DNA from 2 places in the Methylobacter sp. S3L5C genome. Region 2 is predicted to be linked to the other one. Evidence: riboswitches for the same ligand, from Rfam matches in the RefSeq annotation. Region 2 holds a riboswitch; the other holds the start of a gene.

Region 1 (7,319 bases), 2.2 Mb from region 2:
TCATAAATCGCGCAAAAGCACTGCCTTCATCATAGTTTTTTATGGCTACAGAAGCGTTGAGCGTTGTAGAACCGGGAACTCCGGTATTGATGGTTTTAAAACGTTTTGGGCTAGTGGTTTTTATATCTGCCACAATCAGTTTCGTCATTCTATCGGTATCAGTTTGATTTAAAGTAACGTGCTTATCCGCTTTAACGGTAATAACCAAATCAGAAAATCGGTCTGCCTGACTACTACTCATAGGTGAGCCTATCAATTGATGAGAGCCAGCGGTATCAGCGCATCCAGACAAGAAGCTGGCAACAAAGACTAGTGCTATATAAAAGTATGTCATGTTAATAAAAGCCCTCTGATGGATTAATACAAATGGGTATGGGGCAGATGCCTGATAGTTATTATAGCGGTCTGAAGGTGCTTGCACGGGTTATTACCGGCAAGTGCCAATAAAAACTCATATCCCGGCTTTATTAACGGTAATAATCTGCACAACTTTTATTGTATTTAGACGCCGCATAGTGCTTTTCTGGCTTGTCGTTTGGCGCTTGTATAGCTTGACACTTTTACCGGTTATGCGGGTAAAGGGTTTGCATTAAGTAATAATAGTATTGGCACTGCTCAGCAAGTTACTGGCACTGCCAGCACCTTTGGTTGCTATGTCAATACCTTTAGAGGCACTGCCAAGCAAGGTATTGGAAAAGCGAGTAAAGGTACTGAAAGTGCCGGTAGAGGTGCTGGCAGCGCCATTGGGGGGTTTTACTGACACAAAAAAGGTATTAGGAGTGCCGGTAGAGGTTCTGGCAGTGCCAGTAGCTTGACGGGGAGAGTGAATAAAGGTTTTTTAAAATACCGTTGCGATATTTATTGATCTGAATCGCAAATTATAACGCGGGACGGAGTTTTATAACCCCGTCCCAAACGTTTCAAAAGCTATTAAAGCGCGTAGGATGGGTAGAGGCAATAGCCGAAACCCATCATATTCAATCGCTTATTCGATGGGTTTCGCGTTGCTCTACACATCCTACTCATTAATTAAAGCCATAAGACGGATTAAAAGTAGGGCGCAATATGCTATTGATGCCCTACCTATTACACCTTACCGCGTTGACCCCAAGTTTCGGCTTGGGAACCGGTAATGCATGTAGCCCAACGCTTTATGCTGATAAAATACCGGCTTTTAGGCTTTGCGTCGACGAGTCAAGACACCAAAGCCTGCCATTGCCGAGCCGAATAACCAAACTGCTGCAGGAACAGGAACTGCTGCGACTTGATACAGAGAAGTAGTTTCGCTAACCTCGTTGCTTACAGCAAGATAGCTGCCTGCGGCGTTAGAGAAAAAGCTTATTCCTTCCGGACCAACATCACCTGCAGTGAAAATTGTATCGAGGTAGAGGATGCTTGCCAAGTTGCTAATGTCCCAAGCCATGATGGCATTGGATCGCTCCAGACCCAGAAACAATATATCGCGGCCATTGACTTTACCCACTATTGCGCTTTCTGGCTCTGGTCCTTTATTATCGCTGCGGCTGTCATCCCAAATTGACGAGTAATTAGCCATTATGGTTTGCTCTATCTTATCGCCGGAATCAAACACCATTGTACCGTTAGCATCTAAAATCGAGAAAGATCGTCCACCAAATGCTTGTAACTGATCAAGGTCGCCATCGCCATCGGTGTCGCCGCTGGTAGAGACAGTCAAACGATTTAGTTTGTCGTTATTGGTTTGCCAGTCAGCACCATGCGCAGCGGTCAGAGTAGCGTTTAGAGCGGAATCAATGGTTGCATCGCCGACGCGGATTTCATCATTACCACCTGCCCAATCGCCACGAGAATCGCCTTCGTTGGCCGTTACATAGTATTGACTGCCGCTGTTGGTAAAACTCGCTATGCCATCTGGCATATACATTCCCATCACGTTCCAATTTTGGATATTGCCGTTCAGGGGGCTTTTGCCTGATCCGTCACGATCTGAAACATCCAGGCCGTTGCCCGCCAGGCTGTGGTCTTTCAAGCCCATGGCTTTAATGTTGGTAATGGTTGCCGTAGCGATATCGATCTCTGCCACTGAATTAGCTTCTTGCAGGGTTGCGTAAGCTTTGGTGCCATCTGCGCTTACTGCGATGTATTCGGGTTCAAGATCTTGGGCAACAGAAGCATTGGGGCCGGTAAGTCTGACACCTGCAGCCTTAAGTGCTGCAGCCGAGCCATTAAAGCTCTCAAAACCAGCGGTCTGTGAAGTAAAAGTGGTTGTGTTGATAATGCTCACTGAGCCGACTGGATCGCCACCAGGGCCAACCAAATAACTGCTTGGTTCGGCTTCATTGGCCACTAACAAACGACTACCATCTGGTGTGTAAGTGACAGCATCAGGATTAGCGCCGACCGTCACATCCGCCTGATGTGCATAAGTATTAGCATTATAAAAACTCACTAAACCGGCATTGGTCTTGTTGGGGGCTGTGATGGCTATCGCTGCTTGGCCGTTCTTTACAGCGACGCTATTGATGCCGCCTAGCGAGCTAGTAGAAAAGGAATTGACCAGATTACCGGACAAATCAAGGATATCAATACCGCCTTGACCAAGGTTTAATTGGTTTGCATCCGTACCTGCCACCCATAGACGATTGTTTAGGGCGTCGTAGGAGAGAATTTCAGAGCCCATTGAATTTGAGCCATTAGCGGCAGTATGGCTGAAAGTCCATTCATGAGAGTAGCTAAAACCACCGGTTGCATTGGCGGTTGTGGAGGCTAGCGCTACGGCAACGGCAATAGCGAGGGTAATACGTGTATGTTTCATAAGCTTTGGAATCCTTGATGTTGTTAATATAAATGGTTAATCTGCAATTAAATAAGCCAGGCATAATTGAGCCGCTAATAATTGCTTTCACCCTCAACAACACGCTAGGTCTGTCAAGTTGAATCCTAATTTACTTTTTATTTGTTACAAAAGTGTGAACCGTATCGAATAATTCACCTTTCGTTCAATTTTGCCACTGTTTCATGAAATGATGGCCATAGCTCATGAAAAGTACGAAAGACATGAAAGACAAAAAATATATTAAATACACGAAATCAATACTGAATAAACTGGTTGCTAAGTTGGAACTTGGCAACCAGTTTATTCAGCACAGTCTATGAATTTAGTATATTTAGGTTACTTGATACATTTCGATGCATTTCGATACAATTCAAAGCTGTACTTGGTATTTTTATCTGTTATAGTCTTTTAGTAGTTTAAAGATTACATAAATACTTTAGGTATTTATGTTCAAGCAAAGTTATCCGCTTAATAAAACTGCACGCTCGTGTCCCACTTATCCAAGTGCCCATGATTCATGGATGAACAAGCCAAACTTATTGCAAGATAAGGACGGAAAACTACGGAGCCTATGATAAAGGCCAGCCGGGTTGCGTTAAATTTAATGATAATTTTTCGTAGGTAACAACATGCAATATAAAAAAATAGCGCTGGCATTTGCATTGCTGGCTAGCACGATAGTAACCGGCACTGCCCAAGCAGCGCTGTGGGCCCGTACCGGCGGTATGGTTTATGACGATGTTAATAACATCACTTGGGCAGCCGATGCCAACTTGTTTCAAACTCAGGCGGCGAGTAATCCTAATATGGTCAGTGACATTATCGCGGCTAACGGCGGGGTTATTCATGATACGGCCAATTATTATGATGGGTATACGGGTATCTATAACCTGACCAGCGCAGACTTTAATACCAGCACTGGCACAATGACCTGGTTTGGCGCACAAGCCTGGGTTAACAACTTGACGTTGGGTGGTGTTACGGGCTGGAGCTTACCCTCTACACCAGTAAAAGCTGATGGAATCAATGTTACCAGTAGCCAAATGGGTGATTTGTTTTACAATCAATTAGGTGGTGCAGCTTGGACAGATATTGAAACAACTCATAATGCTAACTATGATCTATTTACTAACGTCCAGAGCTATGTCTACTGGTCGGGTAGTGAGTACGCGCCCGATCCAAGCGCCGCGTGGGGCTTAAATACCAGCAGTGGCTACCAGGGCGCCCCCTATAAGTTCGGCCAGTTCTACGCATGGGCTGTTCGCCCGGGCGATGTTGCCGCCGTTCCGGTACCCGGTGCGTTTTGGCTCTTCGGTAGCGCGATGGTCGGGTTAATGGGCTTAAAGCGTCGTAAGAATATCGCTTAATTTCTCTGGCTCCCAAGCTCCAGCTTGGGAGCCAGAGCCGAACTCCAACTTGGGAATCAGCCATTTAAAGCAGGATTATTTTACCGATAATAACCCCTAATTCCTTGAAGGGATGTTATCGCCTCCTGCTTATTGATTGCCAGCCCCGAAAAAGCAATAATTTAGTGTCTTTTTTCGTGCTTTTCGTGTCTTTCGTGGACCTTGGCTTTTGCTTGTTTAAACCCGACCCAGCCGCTTTTCAGTTTCCAATACCTGCTGTGTCGTTTGCAGCACGGTATCAGGGTTCAGGCTCATCGAGTCTATGCCGATTTCCACTAGATAATCGGCCATTTCAGGATAATCCGACGGTGCTTGACCGCACAGGCCGCAATGTTTGCCGTTGCGCTTTGAGCCTTCTACGGCCAACCGGATCATTGCTTTAACGCCGGCATCACGTTCGTCAAAGTCTTCGGCGACTATCGCGGAATCACGGTCTACGCCTAAGGTCAGTTGGGTAAGGTCATTGGAGCCGATAGAAAAGCCGTCAAAATGCTCGGAGAAGGCATCAATCAGGATGACGTTATTGGGAATCTCGCACATCACATAAATTTCCAAGCCGTTTTCACCCCGCGTTAACCCCAGTTGCGCCATGTAATCAAGTACCTTTTTGGCTTCCTGGACACGACGGCAAAAAGGAATCATCAGGATAACATTAGTCAGGCCCATGACGTCGCGTACCCGTTTCATGGCGGCACATTCCAGTGCAAAGCCTTCGGCATAAGCGGGATGGGTATAACGGGATGCGCCACGAAAACCGATCATCGGATTGGGTTCATCAAACTCAAACCAGCGACCACCCAATAAGGTGGCATATTCGTTGGTTTTAAAATCGGACATTCGCACGACTACGGGTTTGGGATAAAAAGCGGCGGCAATTGTACCTACACCTTCCGACAGGCGTTGAATAAAGAAATCTTCAGGAGTTGCGTAGTTACGGGTCAATTCGGCCAGTTGTTCCCGTTCTTGGTTATCTTGCACACGTTCCGGATGGATCAACGCCATTGGATGCGCTTTGATGGTTTCGGTGATAATAAATTCCATACGCGCCAAACCCACGCCGTCATTGGGCAGGAAACTGGTTTTAAAAGCCAGTTCCGGGTTGCCGATATTTAACATGATTTTGGTTTTTGGTCGTTTCAGGCCGGTCAGGTTGGTGGTTTTAATTTCAAAATCAAGGATGCCTTCATAGACTTTGCCATTGTCGCCTTCAGCACAGGATACCGTTATGGGGGCATTATTTTTAAGTGTTGTCGTAGCGTTATCACAACCGACTACCGCAGGCACACCCAATTCCCGTGAGATAATGGCGGCATGGCAGGTGCGCCCGCCACGGTTGGTGACTATGGCTGAGGCAATTTTCATTACTGGTTCCCAATCCGGTGTCGTAATATCGGCAACCAGTACATCGCCCGCTTTAAAGTCAGCCAGCTGTCTGACATTGTCAATAATACGGGCGTTACCGGTGGCAATTTTACTGCCGACCGAATGCCCGGTAACCACTGGCGTGGCTTTACTGTTAAGTACATATTGCTCCAATACCATGCCGCTCAATTGTGATACGACGGTCTCAGGTCGTGCCTGAACAATATACAGGATGCCGTCAATGCCATCTTTTGCCCATTCAATATCCATTGGTTTGGTCTGGCCTGCCTTGGCGCTGTAATGGTTTTCTATTTTGATGGCATAGTCGGCCAGCGTTAAAACATCTTGGTCGTTAAGACAAAAATGATTACGTTCTTCGGCGGAGGTAACAAGGTTTTGAGTCGGTTCTCGCGTACGGCCATTGCTATAAACCATTTTTATCTTTTTTGCGCCCAAGGTACGTTTTAATACGGCACGATGGCCTTGCTCAAAGGTCGGTTTGTGTACATAAAATTCGTCAGGATCTACCGAGCCTTGTACGACATTTTCACCCAAGCCATAAGCGCCGGTAATAAAAATGACATCACTAAAACCGGATTCGGTATCCAGAGAAAACATGACGCCACTGGACTTTAGATCAGAGCGTACCATTTTCATGATACCGATTGACAGGGCCAGTTTGAAATGGTCAAAACCCTGATCAACGCGGTAATGTATAGCCCGATCGGTAAATAAACTGGCAAAACAGCGTTTACAGGCATCCAGTAAGGAAAATTCACCACGTATATTAAGAAAGGTATCTTGTTGTCCGGCAAAGCTGGCAGTGGGCAAATCTTCGGCAGTAGCTGAGCTTCGTACTGCAACGCTCATATCATCGCCGTATTGCTGATGCAGCTGTGCATAGGCTTTGAGGATTTGGTTTTCAAGGTCAGTCGGAAAAGGGGCTGCATAGATTATATCGCGTGCTTTACGCGCACGACTGGCAAGATCGACTACATCTTCCGGATTTAAGTCATCCAGCGCCTGATGTAAGGGTTGCCAGGCACCGGCTTGTTCCAACAAATGACGGTAGGCCTCAGCGGTCACCGCAAAGCCGTTAGGTATTTGGACACCTTGTGGTGTTAATTCACGATACATTTCACCTAAAGAGGCATTTTTTCCGCCAACCAGGGGCACATCTTCTATCGTTAATTCATTAAACCAACGGATATAATTTGTTTGTATGGACATTTTATTTTCCTTAAGGGCGTTCCTCGTGTGTTTGATATTCGCCACGGTTACACTTATATTGCGGAAAACTCAAGGTGGGTTTTTTAGTTAAAATCCGCTGCGGTGTGTGCGTGCATAAGTGGGTCAGGGTGTTAAAAGTTAATAATATACAGTTCTATAATCGGGAGCAAGGAGCAACTTGTTATTTAAAATTCTTACTAATAATAGGGTAATGTTAGTTCTTTAATTATCGACAATAATATCTTCGGTTAACGTATAATTTATTGAATTGCAGGTAGATTTAGGCTGCTGGCAAAGAAGCGGTTATAGATATCCTACTACATTATTTTCTGTAGGGCGTGCCATGTGCGCATTAGCCTCCAAGGCAGGTATGGCAAGCCCTACGTGCTTAATTAACCGTTTCCTTTCAATGACAAAATTGTGCTTATTTCTGATAAACAAAAAAAAATATTAACGTTATTGGCTGATGGTGAATTTCATTCCGGCACTGAATTAGCCGAAATAAT
Region 2 (7,319 bases):
CGCAAAGGCGCACTGATACTGCTATGGAGCAGTCTGGCATTCAGTTTTTACTGTGTACCTTGGGCGATGTACTTTAACGGTGATGGCTGGGTCAGTAAATTGTTTTTAATCGATGACTGGAGTTGGTTTGCCATGATGCTGCCTATGGCTGCCTGGTACTGGTTAAGCTTGAGATGGATAGATAAAAATAGTAACTGGTAAATTAACTGCCTTGGTTAACAAACTGTTTTGCTGGCAACAAACTGCGTCATTCCGGCAAGAATGACGCAGTGGTATGAAAATCTCTGAATATTATTTCAAGACCCAGAATAACCATAAACATCAATAAAACGCTGCAACTCCGGAAAAATGCCTTCCAGATGTTCTTCATACCTATGCCATCTGGCGACTGCACTGGTATATAGCGGTTGACTAACCGCAGAAAAACTTGGGGTCGCAATATAACGTCCCTGGGCACGTTGATGAAATTCCAAGACCTCCGGTCGCCAATCCACTCCCAATAAATCAAAGACCCGTCGATAAGTTGTTTCAAAATCGCTCACCGTATCTTCATAGCGTAGTTCCAGGTAATCAGGCTGAATATTTTCTCGCAAGTATAACCACAAATCCATAACAGCCCCATACTGGCGGGCAATACCCTTCAAGGACAACAAGTTAACCGTCGCTCGGGATGCTGTAAACGGCTGCATAAAACAGCTTAAACATACATCGCGAGGGTCTCGCAAAGCAAACAAAATATTTGCTTCGGGAAAGACAGTACTGATAAATCCGGCATCAATACTATTAAGAGCCACTTTATCGATAAACCGTTTGCATGGTGCAACACTACCATATTCTTCTTCAACACGTTGCCAGTATAATCGGCGCAAATGCCGAATCTCGTTAACACCACAAGCATGCAGGGCTTGCGGTATATCATTGACCACGCCGGTGAGCTTTGCCAACTCTTGGGTTAACTCAAAAATTAATTCATTTTCGTCCGAGGTAAACACCGCCGGATGCGCAGCCAATATTTGCTCGGTGAGAGTGGTACCTGAACGTAAAAAACCAAACAAAAATGACGGTACCGGCAAGGCATCTACCTGTAAGTCTTCCAGTGACCAACGCGTCAATAACGCCTTATCAAACCCCGCCTTGTTTTTGGCAATACTATCAAAAATAGCCTCTTTGTTTACTTTACTAACTTCCGGCAAAGCTTGATGCAAGACGGCAGCTTGATTCAGCGCCGTAAATGCAGCGTCGTATTGCTGTTGTTTATCCAAGACCGTGGCCAGTTCCAAATAGGCACGCGCAATCAGCGGTGGCTGGTGAGGAGCTTCGGTAATCCTCATCAGCCTTGCACTAGCCGCATCCAACTGCCCTTGCCGGGCATCCAAAATAGCCAACAACGTATTACATCCCGGATCATTCGGCAATAATTGACAAGCCTTATGCGAAGCCAGCAATGCTTCATCAACACGATTGATACGACTCAAACACATTGCCAGCGTATTTTGCGCAACAGGAGATTGGGGCATCAGACGTACCGCCAGTTGCGCCAGTTTAAGTGCTGCCTCCAGATCGCCCCAGTGTTGCAGTTGTCCTGACAATTCCAGTAACTGGGCAATATCACGACTTTTCACAGATTCCTTTTCTACTTGTGCCGCCGCTTGCCGAAGATACGTTAAACCTTCCCGATGCTTGCGCTGCCAGCAAAGTTTTTGTCCAACACCGGCCAACGCTTCGGCATGCTTGGGCTTGATCACAAGTACTTGCCGAAACCAGCACTCGGCAGTGTCAAAGTCACCACGCGAGATTGCTAACCGGGCATTTTGTAACCATCCGGCAATATCGGAAGATTTTGTTTGTTTAACGATATCGCCAACCTGAACACAACAAGCCTTAAACTTTTTTCCGCTGCCACAAGGGCAAGGATCATTACGTCCCACCCGGAAATTTTTGGGACTATCAATACCTGTTATCGGTTGAGCAAATTTGGCAATGGAGGTTTTTATCATGGATAAGTGGCAATTAACTTAAAAAAAATCGAGCTGATGTAAAAATGGAGGTACCAAAAACATCAGGTTTACCATTGGATATCGATTAACAACTCTTTCTTTTTCCAGCGAAAATCGACATTCTAATCATTACCTTAACATTAACATCCTTGATCCGCAATCAGAAGCCTAACCACATTTTCCTCATAACCCATTGAGTATATTAATATTTAATCAAGCCCTATCAGAAAATTTTGATTAAACTGTGTTATATAACGCATTACAAATGCGTTATATAACACAGTTATTTTATAGACCATTACAGTAATCCTGCCTATAAACCCGGTGCTTTGGTCTGATAATAGTATTACATTCAATATGTTGGTTAAAAATTGCTTATCCGGGTGAGAATTTCTCCTAAAAATAATAACTCCCCTGAATATACCTTTCCATAAAAAACAAAAAACATATACTTGCTTTTAATCAATCTATTACAGACTCCATAGAAAAATATACTACCAATTTATAGATAATGGCACAGGCATTGCTAAATTAAGTAACAACTAGATAAAAACGCTGTTGATATTTTGGCAATACGTCTAGCAACCAGCCACACCCGTCGCGAGGCGGGGCCGGAAAGTCACGGTTCTTAATACAAATTTAAGAAGGCCGGGCCGCCTCCTAAAGTAATGGGGAGGATCTTGGTGTTTTCCTTAATCTTTAAGGTAACGCTGAGAACATTACTGTTATCAATTAATCAATTTAATATAAACAGTAAAAAGGATATCAAATGAAACAAATAAACTTATTGACGGCCTCTCTAACCATTTTAGGCACTCTGATTGCATCTCCAGCGGTACAGGCTCATGCCTCTCTTAATGCGGGCGGTACCGGTGCCAACCCCGTTTGGACAAATGGGGCAATTACGCCTTGGTTACCTAATGATGCGACTGTCTCTTCAATCGGTTATTTAGGTATCCACAGCATAAGCAATAAGCGTGTAATTCAAACCGGTGTTTATGGTACTGCTTATAACGCCACTACCAATCCTGGTGGCGTTACTACCGCTAATCTCGGCGGCACTTTTGGCGGCGCGACTCCAGTGGTAGGTGATTCGTTGCTAGGTCAGACTTATAAATACAACAATAACGCCGCTAACCCTACAGATCTTGCTCTAACATCAATTTCAACGGGTGCTAATTCTTGGGCCGCCGGCGTATCCGACACCAATACCGGTTTGTCTTTCGGTAATATGCATGTCAGCAGCGGTACAGGCAATCCGGAAGGCAATTTAATGCCGACTGTTAATTATTTAAACATTACGGTTGGTGACGACCCATTGTTTACCGGTATCGGCCAATTGGCATTTTCATTGTACCAAGGTTGGGCACAAGGCCCCGGTCTGCTGGGTATGAACTTGTTAGGCACTGTAACTGCAAGCTCTATTGGTCAAGATATTGGTCTTAGTCTTGCGCTGTCAGGACTGACACGTAATGCTCCAGGTACTGAAGGCGAATACACCATCGTGGTTGGCGATCAAAGCGCTGAAGGCGGTCAATACAGAATGGCTTTGGAAGCGTCCCTTACTGCCCGTTACGGTAACATAGTAACCGCATCAGCAGTTCCGGTTCCTGGTGCTGTATGGTTGTTTGGTAGTGCATTAATTGGTTTGGTTGGTTATGGCCGTCGTAAAACGGCTATTGCTGCTTAAATTAAAATTGAAGTGCCTATTGTTTCCAGAAATGGCAGTCGATGCGGCAGTAACTATTAATAACCATCAGAAGGATACAACCGTGAACAAAAAACAACTTAATAAAGCGATTATTGGCATTCTTGGCCTGGCAACACTCTCGGCTGTCTCATTACAAGCTAATGCCTTTAGCGCGACATCATTAGGAACTTTTACAGGAACTACCATTAGCAGAGACGATGCAACACCTTTCAAATCCTGGTCAGATTATGGTGCAGAAGTCAACTTTGGCTGGGTTCATACTGCTGACTGGTTTAAACTGCAAGTGGGCTCTGCTGCCGACATCACCGCAGGAACTACTTTTAATGTCGAATTTAAACTGGCAGGTCGCGGTACATCTCAACCGTTAAACACTGGCGGCTTCACGCTTTGGACAAGTGGCACTGCTGCGACTGTCGAAGGCGGGGGCTTTCATGAATACAATCAGGTTCGCGGACCTGGCGATAATGGCATCACTACCAATGATCTTATTGGCAATGTAGTTAGTGGACATAATGGTTGGGTAGGTTATGCGCAAAATGGCTTAAGCTTTACTAATGGCGATGGCGATGTGGTTGCCAACGGTGGAGCCTGGAATACCAGTTCGCCCTATCTGACGGGTGGCGCAGCAAGTGCAGGAAGCAACGCAACGCTTGACCTTTATGGATTAAAAGCCGGTTATTATCTTATTGGTTTGGGTGGTGTTTGTCCTGATGACAGTGCAAGCTGTATCACTACAACACCAGGATCACGTCAATACACCTTTACCGCTTCATCGACTGTTGCTCCAGTACCTTTACCTGCCGCCGCCTGGTTATTTGGTAGCGCTTTGATGGGTTATTTGGGTCTGCAAAGACGTAAAATGGCTGTTTAAATTCGTTCTGAATTTAAGCTCTTATCCAAACGGAGCCGAAGTTGCCCCGGTTCCGTTTGGACACTAAACTCAAAAAGTATCAACGGATATAAACTTTTTTTATCAATGCATAACCGGCTTGTTTACGCTATTTGAATCCCGAAACGGGTTTTCGCGTAGCGCTGCTACCTGACCGGTTTCCCGGTATTTTTTATAGTCAGCAAGTACTTGAGCATGATCGAACGCCAAAGACTCAGGCAGCTCATTAAGCAAAAACAGACGACAATTTTTGGCATCATCAGCGGCTACCGGTGTTCCCGCTGCCTCAGCAACATAAACCGCGGTCACCGTATGCCCACGCGAATCGCGGGCTGGATCAGAATAAATTCCCAGCAAGGCAAGCAGAGTGACATCCAACCCGACTTCTTCCTGTGCTTCGCGCACACCAGCCAGTTCGATAATTTCACCCAGATCAACAAACCCACCAGGAATTGCCCAGCCGTAAGGTGGATTGGCACGTTCAATTAATACAATAGGACGGCCGGGGTAATCGGTCAGCTCAATAATGACATCCGCAGCAAGCAAAGGGGTAATCGGTTTAGGCATAAATTTCTCTAAAAAATAACAGCGCGACAATTGATTTACCTGTTCGATTATAAAAAGGCTTCAACCAGTGCCGGAAACATACTGATTCCAGCCAGGAAGCCAGGCATCAGAAACCATGATGAGTTGTATCATGAGTTTTGTAACTCATGTATTGGGCATACATTACTATGACTGAGATTTATCCAAGCATATTAACTTCCGGAATCTCATTATCGATGCGGGGAAATTCCATCTTCTGCCAATGCACCAGTTCCAACGTTCCGTTGAAATGCTCCACAATGGCGGTACAACTTTCCACAAAATCTCCGGTGTTAATATATAAAAAAGCTCCTATCTTCTTCATTTCTGCATGGTGTATATGTCCACAAATCACACCATCCAGATCCCGGTCTTTAATGGTACTGACAATACTTTCTTCGTAATCAGAAATAAACTGTACCACGTTTTTGACTTTAAACTTAACATAGGCAGCCAGGGAAAAGTTTGATTGCAAACCAAACCAACGCCGAATTATTCGCAGAAAGCGATTGATCCAAATTAAAAAGTCATAGCCTTCGCTACCTATTTTGGCAAGCCACTTATAACACTGCGCAATAGTGTCGTATTCATCGCCATGAATAACCAAAAATTTCTTGCCGTCTGCGGTAATATGTATATCAGAATTTTTAACGACGATATCACCAAAAACATGGTTATCATAATCCCGGACATTTTCGTCATGATTACCCGGTATATAAATAACCTGGGTATCATGCCTGGCCTTGCGCAAGAGCTTTTGAATAACGGTGTTATGATCTCGCGGCCAATACATTTTTTTGGAAAGCGACCAAAAATCAATAATATCGCCAACCAAATAAAGCTTTTCACTGTCATTGTACTTTAGAAAATCAAGCAATACGTCGGCTTGGCATTGGGTAGAACCCAAGTGCAAATCAGAGATCCAGATGGTTCGATAGCTGTTATTAATCATAATCAAACTTTTGTGATGGCATTACCGACAAGAGGAAATTTATTGATAATCCTGTAAAACCGGCTACCGGACAAATATCAACACTGTATCAATGCTAGCAAAAGCAAATGAAAGTAATGTTACAAGCCAACAAAACGGTTATTTTTAGACATTTTAAACTGTCTAAGTCTGCTAAATACCTCAACAAAGACTGTGCTTACCGATGACTTGTTGATGTTCTCAGAGTAAAAGTGACAGGACCATTATTGATCAGCGATACCTGCATATCGGCACCAAACTCACCAAACTGGACATTGGAATACGTTGTTGTCGCAAAATCTTGCAGATAACCAAACAGTTCCCGGCCTTTTTCCGGTGCAGCTGCGGAAATAAAACTTGGCCGATTACCTGTCTGGGTATCTGCTGCCAAGGTAAACTGCGGGATCAGTAACAAACCGCCATTGATATCTCTTAAACTGAGATTCATACGGTCATTATCGTCAGCAAAAATCCGATAATTAAGGATACGCTCCAGCAACCGTTCGGCATCTTTTTGGCTATCTTCTTTTTCTACAGCCACCAGCGCCATAATTCCCGTCGCTATCCAGCCTATGTCTTGGTTATTGACAGTGACTTTTGCTGTGGTTACCCGTTGAATAATTGAGATCATAACGGCTCGGCTGATTTTGGCCGCTTATCCACCAACGCGATCCATCATTTCCTGCCACAAATCATTATAAGCCTCGGTAGAGCGACTTTTATTGATAAAACCACCCAACGGCATACGTTCCAGTCCCATACGTTCAATATCACTGGAGTAAGGAATCGCGGTATTTAAAATTTCCGGATGACTTTGAGCCAAATTTTCCATAATGTCCTTGTGCATGTTTTTACGACGATCGGCCATAGAGAAAAACGGGATCAATACCAGATTATCCAATTTATTATCTTTAATAAATTCTTTTAATTGCTCAAGTGTTCTTAAAGATAATGTAGTAGGAATAATGGGCGACATTAAAATATCAGCCGCTTCAAACACGGCTTCTGATAATAAGGAAATATTGGGCGGACAATCCAAAAAAATAAAATCATACTCTGCTGCTAGCGGCTTAAGCAATTTTTTAAGTTGTTGGGTCGGTTTTTTCTTGGTATCCAAAACCAAATCCAGATTTCTGAAAGAAAAATCTGCCGGTAACAAATCCAGAT

The links. A riboswitch is a leader RNA that binds a small molecule or an ion and turns the genes downstream of it on or off. The one in region 2 is predicted to bind cyclic di-GMP.
Region 1: another riboswitch for cyclic di-GMP. It lies ahead of KKZ03_RS21590 (DUF1566 domain-containing protein); the one in region 2 lies ahead of KKZ03_RS09525 (hypothetical protein).

The regions. Positions count from the first base shown of each region.
Region 1 is NZ_CP076024.1:4,765,742-4,773,060, reverse strand. Features, by position in the region: gene KKZ03_RS21605 (DUF4410 domain-containing protein) at 1-334, opposite strand, end outside; gene KKZ03_RS21600 (hypothetical protein) at 590-763, opposite strand; gene KKZ03_RS21595 (choice-of-anchor I family protein) at 1,175-2,794, opposite strand; cyclic di-GMP riboswitch class I at 3,335-3,413, shown strand; gene KKZ03_RS21590 (DUF1566 domain-containing protein) at 3,445-4,182, shown strand; gene ppsA (phosphoenolpyruvate synthase) at 4,399-6,813, opposite strand; gene birA (bifunctional biotin--[acetyl-CoA-carboxylase] ligase/biotin operon repressor BirA) at 7,234-7,319, shown strand, end outside.
Region 2 is NZ_CP076024.1:2,109,030-2,116,348, reverse strand. Features, by position in the region: gene KKZ03_RS09535 (hypothetical protein) at 1-201, shown strand, start outside; gene KKZ03_RS09530 (sulfotransferase) at 297-1,997, opposite strand; cyclic di-GMP riboswitch class I at 2,576-2,658, shown strand; gene KKZ03_RS09525 (hypothetical protein) at 2,767-3,687, shown strand; gene KKZ03_RS09520 (hypothetical protein) at 3,770-4,579, shown strand; gene KKZ03_RS09515 (NUDIX hydrolase) at 4,682-5,164, opposite strand; gene KKZ03_RS09510 (UDP-2,3-diacylglucosamine diphosphatase) at 5,343-6,134, opposite strand; gene dtd (D-aminoacyl-tRNA deacylase) at 6,331-6,783, opposite strand; gene KKZ03_RS09500 (ParA family protein) at 6,808-7,319, opposite strand, start outside.